One region of the Streptomyces sp. NPDC127106 genome, then DNA from elsewhere that is predicted to be linked to it. Evidence: riboswitches for the same ligand, from Rfam matches in the RefSeq annotation. Region 1 holds a riboswitch; each other region holds the start of a gene.
What was found. Region 1 has a riboswitch for thiamine pyrophosphate ahead of thiO (glycine oxidase ThiO). Riboswitches for the same ligand answer to the same signal wherever they lie in the genome.
Positions count from the first base shown of each region.

Region 2: it holds a riboswitch for thiamine pyrophosphate, as region 1 does, so the genes downstream of both, thiC (phosphomethylpyrimidine synthase ThiC) here and thiO (glycine oxidase ThiO) in region 1, are expected to answer to the same signal.
Region 3: it holds a riboswitch for thiamine pyrophosphate, as region 1 does, so the genes downstream of both, ACFVGY_RS30920 (thiamine ABC transporter substrate binding subunit) here and thiO (glycine oxidase ThiO) in region 1, are expected to answer to the same signal.

Region 1 is NZ_JBHXTC010000069.1:10,642-14,534, reverse strand. Features, by position in the region: gene thiS (sulfur carrier protein ThiS) at 1-43, opposite strand, end outside; gene thiO (glycine oxidase ThiO) at 40-1,221, opposite strand; TPP riboswitch at 1,219-1,331, opposite strand; gene ACFVGY_RS33630 (NAD(P)/FAD-dependent oxidoreductase) at 1,433-2,698, shown strand; gene ACFVGY_RS33625 (Rv2175c family DNA-binding protein) at 2,816-3,181, shown strand; gene thiE (thiamine phosphate synthase) at 3,260-3,893, shown strand, end outside.
Region 2 is NZ_JBHXTC010000008.1:82,374-86,266, reverse strand. Features, by position in the region: gene ACFVGY_RS10870 (SsgA family sporulation/cell division regulator) at 84-533, shown strand; gene ACFVGY_RS10865 (YibE/F family protein) at 543-1,931, opposite strand; TPP riboswitch at 2,004-2,146, shown strand; gene thiC (phosphomethylpyrimidine synthase ThiC) at 2,141-3,893, shown strand, end outside.
Region 3 is NZ_JBHXTC010000054.1:24,580-28,472, forward strand. Features, by position in the region: gene ACFVGY_RS30910 (phosphatidate cytidylyltransferase) at 1-356, shown strand, start outside; gene rlmN (23S rRNA (adenine(2503)-C(2))-methyltransferase RlmN) at 566-1,681, shown strand; TPP riboswitch at 1,740-1,848, shown strand; gene ACFVGY_RS30920 (thiamine ABC transporter substrate binding subunit) at 1,934-3,034, shown strand; gene ACFVGY_RS30925 (ABC transporter permease) at 3,010-3,893, shown strand, end outside.

The sequences.
Region 1 (3,893 bases):
CGGGCGCGAGCTCGCACGGCTCGCCGTTGACGGAGATGGTCATGCGTACGACTCCTGACGTGCGGGGGAGAAGCGGCGTGGGCTGAAGGGCCGGGCGGCCTCCGGCAGGACGCCGGTGGCGAGCAGTTCGGCCATGGCGTCGCCGGTGACGGGGGTGAGCAGCACCCCGTTGCGGTAGTGCCCGGTGGCCAGGTGCAGGCCGGGCAGGGCCGTGGGGCCGAGCAGCGGGGCGTTGTCGGGGGAGCCGGGCCGCAGTCCGGCCAGCGTCTCGGTCAGCGGCAGTTCGGTGATGCCGGGCACCAACTCGTGTGCGTCGCGGAGGAGTTCGTACACCCCGCCGGCGGTGACGGTGGTGTCCCAGCCGAGTTCCTCGCTGGTGGCGCCGATGACGAGTTCGCCGTTCTCCCGGGGCACCAGGTACACGTGGCTGCCGCGTACGACGGCCCGTACCGTCCGTGACAGGAACGGCGCGTACCGGGCGGGCACCGCGAGCCGCAGCACCTGCCCCTTCACCGGCCGGACGGGCGGCAGCGCCTCGTCGGGCACGCCGGCCAGCCGACCGCTGAACGAGCCCGCCGCCAGCACCACCTGGTCGGCGGACAGCTCGGTGCCGTCGTCGAGCACCGCGCCGGCCGCCCGGTCGGCGGTGACCACGAGCCGTTCGGCGCTCGCCCGGCGGATGTCGACGCCGGCGTGCTCGCAGGCGGCCAGCAGCGCGGCGGCCAGCCGCCGCGGGTCGACCTGGTGGTCGCCGTCGACGCGCAGGCCACCGCGGACGCCCGGGGCGAGCATCGGCTCCAGGCGACGGCACTCGCGGCCGGTGAGCCACTCGGACTCCAGGCCGCAGCGGCGCTGCAAGGCGTGCAGCTCGCGCAGGTGGAGCCGGTCGTCGGCGTCGAGGGCCACGGCGAGCGTGCCGCAGGCGCGGTAGCCGATGTCCATGCCGCCGCTCGCGTCGGCGAGTTCACCGGCGAATTCCGGATAGCGGGCGGCGGAGGCGAGGCCCAGGCCCAGCAGGGTCTCCTCGCCGTAGTGCAGTTCGGTGACGGGGGCGAGCATGCCCGCCGCGACCCGTGCGGCGCCGCCGCCGGGGGCCGGGTCGGCGAGGGCGGTGCGCAGCCCGCGCCGGGCCGCCCGCCAGGCGGTGACGAGGCCGATGATCCCGCCCCCGATGACGAGGACGTCGGCTCCCGTGGCCGCGGATCCCTTGGACGAGTGCATGGGCGTCCAGCCCCTCCCTTCGCCGGCATGACCCGGATCAGGTTCGGACGGTCGGAGGCCGGCCAGCCTCCCTCTCAGCCCGGTGCGCCCGGGCTCCCGCGATAGGTACGGTGGCCACAGTAGCCGTTCCTCTTCGGGGAGCGGGAGAGAGCCGGGACGCGGCCGCCGGTGCACCCCTTCTCACCGATCGTTGCTGACTAGGGTGGGTTGCGTGAGCGAGCAGACCGAACAGACTCAGAGCGGCGTCGTCATCGTCGGCGCCGGAATGGCCGGCGTGCAGACCGCGGTCGCCCTGCGCGAGCAGGGCTGGACCGGCCCCGTGACCCTGCTGGGCGCCGAGCCCCACCAGCCCTACGACCGGCCCCCGCTGTCCAAGGCGGTCCTGCTCGGCAAGGCCGAGGACTCCGCCTTCGACGTCGACTTCGAGGGCCTGGGCATCGAACTCCGGCTCGGCGTGGAGGTGAGCGGCCTGCGGGCCGCCGACCGCGAGCTGGACACCGAGGCCGGCCCGGTCCCGTACGGGGTCCTGGTCCTGGCGACCGGCGCCGAACCGCTGACCCTGCCCGGCGCCGAGGGCGTCCCGGGCGTCCACCTGCTGCGCACCCTGGACGACGCCGCCCGGCTGCGGCCCGTGCTGGCCCGGACCCCGGCCACCGTCGTCGTCGGCGCCGGGTGGATCGGCGCGGAGTTCGCCACCGCGGCCCGGGAAGCGGGCTGTGCGGTGACGGTGGTCGAGGCCGCGGACCGGGTGCTCGCGGGCGCCCTGCCGGCCGAGGTCGCCGCGCCGATGGCCGGCTGGTACGAGGAGGTGGGGGCCGCCCTCCTGACGTCCGCCAAGGTCGCCTCGGTGGAGTCCGGGCGGGTCCTGCTCGCGGACGGCCGGGAACTGCCCGCCGGAGCGGTGGTCGTGGGCATCGGGGCGCGGCCCGCCACCCGCTGGCTGGCCGGGTCGGGCGTCGAGCTCGGCGCCGACGGCTCGGTCACGGCGGACGCGTACCTGCGGACCTCCCTGCCGGGGGTGTACGCGGTCGGCGACTGCGCCTCGTTCCCCTCGGCGCGCTACGGGGCCCGGCTGCTGGTGCACCACTGGGACAACGCGCTGCAGGGGCCGCGGGTGGTGGCGGCGAACATCCTGGCCCGGGCCCGGGCCGACGCCGAGGGGCAGCCTCCGGCCGGGGCCGCGCTCCAGGTCTACGACCCGGTGCCGTACTTCTGGTCCGAGCAGTTCGGGCGGTTCGTCCAGTACGCGGGCCACCACGCGGAAGCGGACACCCTGCTGTGGCGCGGCGACCCCGGCGAGCAGGCGTGGTCGGTGTGCTGGCTGCGGGCCGGGTCGCTGGTCGCGATCCTCGCCGTGGGCCGGCCGCGGGACCTCGCCCAGGGCCGCAAGCTGATCGAGACCGGCGCCGCCGTCGACCCCGGCCGGGTGGCCGATCCCGCCACCCCGCTGAAGTCGGCCGTGGCCGCCCCGCAGTAGCGCGGCGGAACGCCCGGACGGCGCGCCCGGGCCGCGCGGGGGCGCCCGTACGGCCGGGGAACCCCGTACGGATCGGCCCGGGTACCGACGGCGGGCGGGAGGTGGCAGGCTTGTGCCGTGACCGAGATTGACACAAAGATCGATGCCCTTGTCCCCGCCTGGCTCCACCTGCCCGACATCGCCGAGATGCTGGACGTCGAAGTGACCCGGGTCCGCCAGCTGGTCAAGGAAGGTCAGCTGATCGCCGTCCGCCGCGGCGAGAACCGCACCCTCCAGGTACCCGCCGACTTCATCGACGGCAACAAGCTCGTCAAGGGCCTCACCGGCCTGCTGACGGTGCTGCGTGACGACGGCTTCTCCGACGAGGAGATGCTGGAGTGGCTCTTCACCGCGGACGAGACCCTGCCCGGCACCCCCGTGCAGGCGCTGCGCGAGAATCGCGGCACGGAGGTCAAGCGCCGCGCCCAGGCGCTCGCCCTCTGACCCGAGCCGACTGATCCATCCGCGGGACGCGGGCCGCCCGGTGCGGCCCGCGTTCTCTGCGCCCACCAGGGGGTACCCATGTCCGCGAACGCCCAGCAGCTCTCCGACGCCAGGCTCTACCTGTGCACGGACGCCCGCAAGCGGCAGGGGGACCTCCCCGAATTCCTCGACGCCGTGCTCGCCGGCGGGGTGGACGTCGTCCAGCTCCGCCACAAGGGCATGGAGGCCGCCGAGGAGCTCGACCACCTCCGGGTGTTCGCCGAGGCCGCCCGCCGGCACGGCAAGCTCCTCGCGGTCAACGACCGCGCCGACGTCGCGCACGCCATCGGCGCCGACGTCCTGCACCTAGGCCAGGGCGACATCCCGGTGCCCGCCGCCCGCGCCATCCTCTCCGGGGGCGTGCTGATCGGCCGCTCCTGCCACGCCGAGTCCGAGGTCGACGCCGCGGCCGCCGAACCGGGCGTGGACTACTTCTGCACCGGCCCCTGCTGGCCCACCCCCACCAAGCCCGGCCGGCCCGCCCCCGGTCTCGACCTGGTCCGCTACGCGGCCTCCCTGGAGCAGGACCGCCCCTGGTTCGCCATCGGCGGCATCGACGCCGGCAACCTCGACGAGGTCCTCGACGCCGGCGCCACCCGGGTCGTCGTCGTCCGCGCCCTGACCGAGGCCTCCGATCCGGGGGCCGCCGCGGCGGACCTCGCACGGCGGATCC
Region 2 (3,893 bases), on a different contig from region 1:
TGATCCGCTAGCGCTTCCACCAATCTTGTCAAGGGGGTCCCGGGGGGTTATTCCTGGCCACTTCCACAACAGCGGGGTAGGCAATGCGCGAGTCGGTACAGGCAGAAGTCATGATGAGCTTCCTCGTTTCCGAGGAACTCTCGTTCCGGATCCCGGTGGAGCTCCGGTACGACGCCGGCGACCCGTACGCGGTACGGCTGACCTTCCACCTCCCCGGGGACGCGCCGGTGACCTGGGCGTTCGGGCGGGAGCTCCTGCTCGACGGCATCAACAAGCCGTGCGGGGAAGGCGACGTCCACATCGCTCCGGCCTCGTCCGAGGAGCTGTCGGACGTCCACATCCGGCTCCAGGTCGGCAGCGACCGCGCCCTCTTCCGGGCCGGTGCGGCACCCCTGGTCGCCTTCCTCGACCGCACCGACCGGCTGGTTCCGCTCGGTCAGGAGCGCAGCCTCGGCGACTTCGAGGTGAGCCTCGACGAAGCGCTCGACAGGATCCTCGCCGAGTCCCGGCAGAACGAGCAGAACGCCGGCTGACAGCCGGTCTCAGCGCTTGCGCCGCCTACCCCGGCCCCGGCTCCCCCGCCCGGCACCCGGGGCGGCCGCCTTCGTACTACCGGCCGTGCCCGCCGGCCGGTCGGCGGACACCACGAGCGCCGCCAGCGCCGTCGTGACCGGGACCGAGGCCACCAGGCCGATCGAGCCCACGAGGGTCCGTACGATCTCCACCGCGACGAGCTCGCTGTTGGCCACCGCGCCCACGCTGCTGTTCGCGATCGAGAACAGCAGCAGCAGGGGCAGGGCCGCGCCCGCGTAGGCCAGCACGAGGGTGTTGACCACCGATGCGATGTGGTCTCGGCCGATGCGGATGGCCGCGCGGTACAGGGAACGCGGCCCCATCGCCGGGTCCGCGTGGTGGAGTTCCCAGACCGCTGAGGTCTGAGTGACCGTCACGTCATCGAGTACGCCGAGCGACCCGATGATGATGCTCGCGAGCAGCAGACCACTCATGTCGATGTCCGGGTAGAGCCCGTGGATCAGCCCGGTGTTGTCGTCGGTGTTGCCGGTGAGGAACGCCCAGTCGATGAAGACCGAGCCCAGCAGTCCGATCAGCAGCAGTGAGACGAGCGTCCCGAGGACCGCGACGGAGGTGCGGGCGGTCAGTCCGTGGCACAGATAGAGCGCGATCAGCATGATGGCGCTCGCCCCGATGACCGCGACGACCAGCGGGTTCGAGCCCTGAAGGATCGCCGGCAGGATGAACAGGGTCAGCACGGCGAAGCTGATGACGAGGGCGATCAGCGCGAACAGGCCGCGCATCCTCCCCACCAGGACCACCACCAGGGCGAAGATGCCTGCCAGTACTGCCAGTGGGATCTTGCGGTTCACGTCGATCACGGAGTACTGCAGGTCCCGGGGCGCATCGGGGGCGTAGGCGACGACCACTTCCTGACCGTCCGCCAGTTGTCGGGGCGCCCCCGGCTGGACGACCTCGATGAAGGTGCGTCCCTTGTCGCGCCCCGTGCCGACTTCGACGGTGGCCTTCTTGCACTGGCCGGTCTGTGCGGCCTGTGCCTCGCGGCCCTCCGGTGTCGAGGGGTTGGCCGTTGGCGGCACCTGCGAGGCGTTCACGGATTTGCAGTCGACCTGTTCGAGCCGAACCACCCGGCCCTGCTCGGTCTGGCGGTCGAAGCCCACGCCCGAGCGCTCGTGTGCGGGGGCGCCGCCTGGCCAGAGCACCGCCATGCCGACGAACACGGCCGTGGCGAAGGGGATCAGCACGGCTGCGATGACCTTGCGAAGGTGCTTCGAGACGGGAGCCGCAGGCCCGTGGCCGTGGGAATGGCCGTGCGCGTGCCCGTGATCGGCATGTGCGTGGCCAGTGTGACCTGTGGGCTCGGCGGGCTCGTCGGGGGGCTGAGTCGAGGATGTCACCGGCTGATCATCGCAAGAGTTGAGGGGGCCCACTGTTCAGCACGCCACAGATGACGCTAGCGTGGGGGCACCTTTGCACAACGCGGGAGCTCGGAGCACCGGGCTGAGAGGGCGCTGATCACCGTACGGCACGACGTGCGTACGGGAAGAGGCTGCGCCGACCGCCGAACCTGTTACCGGGTAATGCCGGCGTAGGGAGATCAGGTCTCATGACCATTCAGGACGCACGCACGCCTGCCGTCGGCCAGGACGCCGACGGCCAGACCGAGCGCCAGCCGGGCTGGCACAAGGGCTACGTGGCGGGCTCCCGCCCCGACATTCGGGTGCCGGTTCGCCAGGTCCATCTCACCAACGGCAAGGACGTGACGCTCTACGACACGTCCGGTCCGTACACCGACCCGCAGATCGAGACGGATGTCCGACGGGGTCTGCAGCCGCTGCGCGAGAACTGGATCATCGGCCGCGGCGACACCGAGGAGTACGCGGGCCGTCCCGTGCGCCCCGAGGACGACGGCATCAAGCACACCTCGCCGCGCGGCGGCCTCAAGAACCTCGACGCGGTCTTCCCGGGCCGTCCGCGCCTGCCGCGCCGCGGCCGTGGCGGCCAGGCCGTCACGCAGCTCGCGTACGCCCGCCGCGGTGAGATCACCCCGGAGATGGAGTACGTCGCGATCCGCGAGAACGTCTCCCCCGAGGTCGTGCGCGAGGAGATCGCCGCAGGTCGCGCCGTGCTGCCCGCGAACGTGAACCACCCGGAGATCGAGCCGATGATCATCGGCAAGAAGTTCCTGGTGAAGGTCAACGCCAACATCGGCAACTCCGCGGTCACCTCGTCCATCGAGGAGGAGGTCGAGAAGATGACCTGGGCGACCCGCTGGGGTGCCGACACGGTCATGGACCTCTCCACCGGCCGCAACATCCACACCACCCGCGAGTGGGTGCTGCGCAACTCTCCCGTGCCGATCGGCACCGTGCCGCTCTACCAGGCCCTGGAGAAGGTAGACGGCAGGGCCGAGGAGCTGACCTGGGAGATCTACAAGGACACGGTCATCGAGCAGGCCGAGCAGGGCGTCGACTACATGACGGTCCACGCCGGCGTGCTGCTCCCGTACGTGCCGCTGACCGCCCGCCGCAAGACCGGCATCGTCTCCCGCGGCGGCTCGATCATGGCCGCGTGGTGCCTGGCACACCATAAGGAGAACTTCCTCTACACGAACTTCGAGGAGCTCTGCGAGATCCTCGCCGCGTACGACGTGACGTACTCGCTGGGTGACGGCCTGCGCCCCGGCTCGATCGCGGACGCCAATGACGCAGCGCAGTTCGCCGAGCTGAAGACGCTGGGCGAACTGAACAAGATCGCCAAGAGCCACAACGTGCAGACCATGATCGAGGGCCCGGGTCACGTGCCCATGCACAAGATCAAGGAGAACATCGACCTCCAGCAGGAGATCTGCGAGGAGGCGCCGTTCTACACGCTCGGCCCGCTGACCACGGACGTCGCGCCGGCGTACGACCACATCACCTCGGGCATCGGCGCCGCGATGATCGCCTGGTGGGGCACGGCGATGCTCTGCTACGTCACGCCCAAGGAGCACCTGGGCCTGCCCAACCGCGACGACGTCAAGACCGGCGTCATCACCTACAAGATCGCCGCGCACGCGGCCGACCTGGCCAAGGGGCACCCGGGCGCCCAGGAGTGGGACGACGCCCTGTCGGACGCGCGCTTCGAGTTCCGCTGGGAGGACCAGTTCAACCTGGCTCTCGACCCGGACACGGCCCGCGAGTTCCACGACGAGACGCTCCCGGCCGAGCCGGCGAAGACCGCGCACTTCTGTTCCATGTGCGGCCCGAAGTTCTGCTCGATGAAGATCTCCCAGGACATCCGCCGCGAGCACGGCGGCGACCTGAAGGCGGACGAGATCGAGGCGGGCATGGCGGCGAAGTCCGCCGAGTTCGCGGCGA
Region 3 (3,893 bases), on a different contig from region 1:
CCTACGCGGTGGGTTGGCGCTTCGGCAAGACCAAGCTCGCGCCGCGCATCAGCCCGGGGAAGACCCGCGAGGGCCTCTTCGGCGCGGTGGCCTTCTCGATGGGGGCCGGCGCGCTGTGCATGGAGTTCCTGATCGACGGCGGAGCCTGGTGGCAGGGCCTGATCCTCGGTCTCGCGGTCGCGGTCAGCGCCACGCTGGGCGACCTCGGCGAGTCGATGATCAAGCGGGATCTGGGCATCAAGGACATGGGCACCCTGCTCCCCGGCCACGGCGGCATCATGGACCGGCTGGACTCGCTCCTGCCGACCGCTCCGGTGGTGTGGCTGCTGCTGGCCCTGTTCGTCGGCACCGGCTGACCGCCGCGAACGGACCGTCGGCAGCAGGACCGTCGGCAGCGGCTGGGCCGACCGGGTTATCCTGAAGGGCGCACCCTGTCCGTGGTGCGCCCTTTCCCCGTGATCGCGGGGATGCATTTCGTGAGGTCTCCGGGCGCGGACCGCGCCATCGCCATCGGCTCCGCACGCGCGGAGCCCGTCGGACCTCGTCGTCTGAGGAAGGACCGATCATGGCACCCCGCCCCGCTCCGGGAGAGCTCACCTTCGTCGCGCCCAGGGGGGCGAAGAAGCCGCCCCGGCACCTCGCCGACCTCTCGCCGGCCGAGCGGCGCGAGGCGGTCGCCGCGATCGGCGAGAAGCCGTTCCGGGCCAAGCAGCTCTCGCAGCACTACTTCGCCCGCTACGCCCACGACCCGGCGGAGTGGACCGACATCCCGGCGTCCTCGCGCGAGAAGCTCCGGGAGGAGCTGCTGCCGGACCTGATGAGCGTCGTACGGCACATCTCCTGCGACGACGACACCACCCGCAAGACCCTGTGGCGGCTGCACGACGGCACGCTCGTCGAGTCCGTGCTGATGCGCTACCCGGACCGGGTCACCATGTGCATCTCCTCGCAGGCGGGCTGCGGCATGAACTGCCCGTTCTGCGCCACCGGTCAGGCCGGCCTGGACCGCAACCTGTCCACCGCGGAGATCGTGCACCAGATCGTCGACGGCATGCGCGCCCTGCGCGACGGCGAGGTCCCCGGCGGCCCGGCCCGGCTGTCGAACATCGTCTTCATGGGCATGGGCGAGCCGCTGGCCAACTACAACCGGGTCGTGGGCGCCATCCGCCGGCTGACCGACGCCGAGCCCGACGGCCTGGGTCTGTCCCAGCGCGGCATCACCGTCTCCACCGTCGGCCTGGTCCCGGCGATGCTGCGGTTCGCCGACGAGGGCTTCAAGTGCCGCCTCGCCGTCTCGCTGCACGCCCCCGACGACGAGCTGCGCGACACCCTCGTGCCGGTGAACACCCGCTGGAAGGTCCGCGAGGTCCTCGACGCGGCGTGGGAGTACGCGGAGAAGTCCGGCCGCCGGGTTTCCATCGAGTACGCCCTGATCCGCGACATCAACGACCAGGCCTGGCGCGGCGACCTCCTGGGCAAGCTCCTCAAGGGCAAGCGCGTCCACGTCAACCTGATCCCGTTGAACCCGACGCCGGGCTCGAAGTGGACCGCCTCGCGCCCCGAGGACGAGCGGGCCTTCGTCGAGGCCATCGCGCGCCACGGCGTGCCCGTGACGGTGCGTGACACCCGCGGCCAGGAGATCGACGGTGCGTGCGGCCAGCTGGCCGCTGCGGAGCGGTAGCTTCCGCTTCTGGCGGTGCCGGTTCGGCCACGGGGTACCCTGTGGCCGAACCAATTGCATATTCCGACAGGGGAGCGCCACAGCGCTGAGAGTGCGGCACCGTCAGCCGCAGACCCTCTGAACCTCGCCCCGGTCATTCGGGGTAGGGAGTTCGGTCACCACTCAAGCTGTTGCGCCCTGCCCGGCGTCCGCTCCGACAGAGCGCCGGGCAGGGCCGCGTCTTCTCCTGGTCATCCCAGGAGGAATACACCAGTGAGCACCACCAAGAAGGTCGCGGGCGCCGTGCTCGCGGCCGCGCTCGGCGTCACCACGCTCAGCGCCTGCGGCGACGGCGGCCAGGACGAGGCCGGTGACGGCGCCAGCGGGGCGCCGAAGTCCAAGACGGTCACGCTCGTCACCCACGACTCCTTCAACGTGACGGACACGGTCCTGAAGGAGTTCGAGCAGCAGAGCGGCTACACCGTCAAGGTCCTCAAGTCCGGCGATGCGGGCGCCGCCCTCAACCAGGAGATCCTCACCAAGGGCTCCCCGCGCGGCGACGTCTTCTTCGGCGTGGACAACACCCTCCTCTCGCGCGCCCTGGACAACGGCGTCTTCACCCCGTACGAGGCCAAGGGCCTGGCCGGCGTGAAGCCCGAGTACGTCCTCGACAAGCAGCACCGGGTCACGCCCGTCGACTCCGGCGACATCTGCGTCAACTACGACAAGGCGTACTTCGCCGACAAGAAGATCGCCCCGCCGCAGACGCTGGACGACCTGGTCAAGCCCGAGTACAAGAACCTGCTGGTCACGGAGAACGCGGCCACCTCCTCCCCCGGCCTGGGCTTCCTGCTGGCCACCGTCGGCAAGTACGGCGAGGAGGGCTGGAAGGACTACTGGAGCAAGCTCAAGGCCAACGGCGTCGAGGTCGTCGACGGCTGGGAGCAGGCCTACAACGAGCGCTTCTCCGGCTCCGCGGGCGGCAAGAAGGCCAAGGCCGACCGCCCGCTGGTGGTCTCGTACGCCTCCAGCCCGCCGGTCGAGGTGATGTACGGCGAGCCGCAGCCGGCCGAGGCCCCGACGGGCGTCGCCACCGGCACCTGCTTCCGCCAGGTCGAGTTCGCCGGCCTGCTCAAGGGCGCGAAGAACGAGGAGGGCGGCAAGGCGCTGATCGACTTCATGATCGGCAAGAAGTTCCAGGAGGACATGCCGCTCCAGATGTTCGTGAACCCGGTGGTCACGGACGCCGCGCTGCCGGAGTTGTTCACGAAGCACGGCGTGGTCGTCGAGAAGCCGGAGACGATGGCTCCCGAGACCATCGCCAAGAACCGTGACCAGTGGGTCAAGACATGGTCCTCGCTCGTCGTGAAGTAGCACCGGGCAGGACAGGACGCGGACGCGGTGCGGCCGTCAGGCTGGCCCTGATGGCCGTACCGCTGGCCTTCTTCGCACTGTTCTTCGCCTACCCCGTCACCGCGATCGTCGGCCGCGGGGTCAGGACCGACGCCGGCTGGCAGTTCGGCCGCATCGGCGAGGTGCTGACCCAGCCCGACATCGCCGGGGTCCTCTGGTTCACCGCCTGGCAGGCGCTCGCCTCCACGGCGCTCACCCTGCTGATCGGGCTCCCCGCCGCGTACGTCTTCGCACGGCTGGAGTTCCCCGGCAAGCAGCTGCTGCGGGCCGTGGTCACCGTCCCCTTCGTGCTGCCCACCGTGGTCGTCGGCACCGCCTTCCTGGCACTGGTCGGGCGGGGCGGGCTGCTGGAGGAGCTGTGGGGCGTCCGGCTCGACACCACCGTGTGGGCGATCCTGCTCGCACACGTCTTCTTCAACTACGCGGTGGTCGTCCGCACCGTCGGCGGGCTGTGGGCGCAGCTGGACCCCCGCCAGGAGGAGGCCGCCCGCGTGCTGGGCGCCGGGCGGTTCGCCGCGTGGCGGCGGGTGACGCTGCCCGCGCTGGTCCCGGCGGTGGCCGCCGCCGCGCTCATGGTCTTCCTGTTCACCTTCACCTCGTTCGGCGTCGTGCAGATCCTCGGCGGGCCCTCGTACGCCACGCTGGAGGTGGAGGTCTACCGGCAGACCGCGCAGCTGCTGGACCTGTCCACGGCCGCCGTCCTGACGATGGTCCAGTTCGCCGCCGTCGCCCTGATCCTCGCCGTGCACGCCTGGACCGTGCGGCGGCGCGAGGCCGCGCTGCGGCTCGTGGACCCCGCGCGGACCGCGCACCGGCCGCG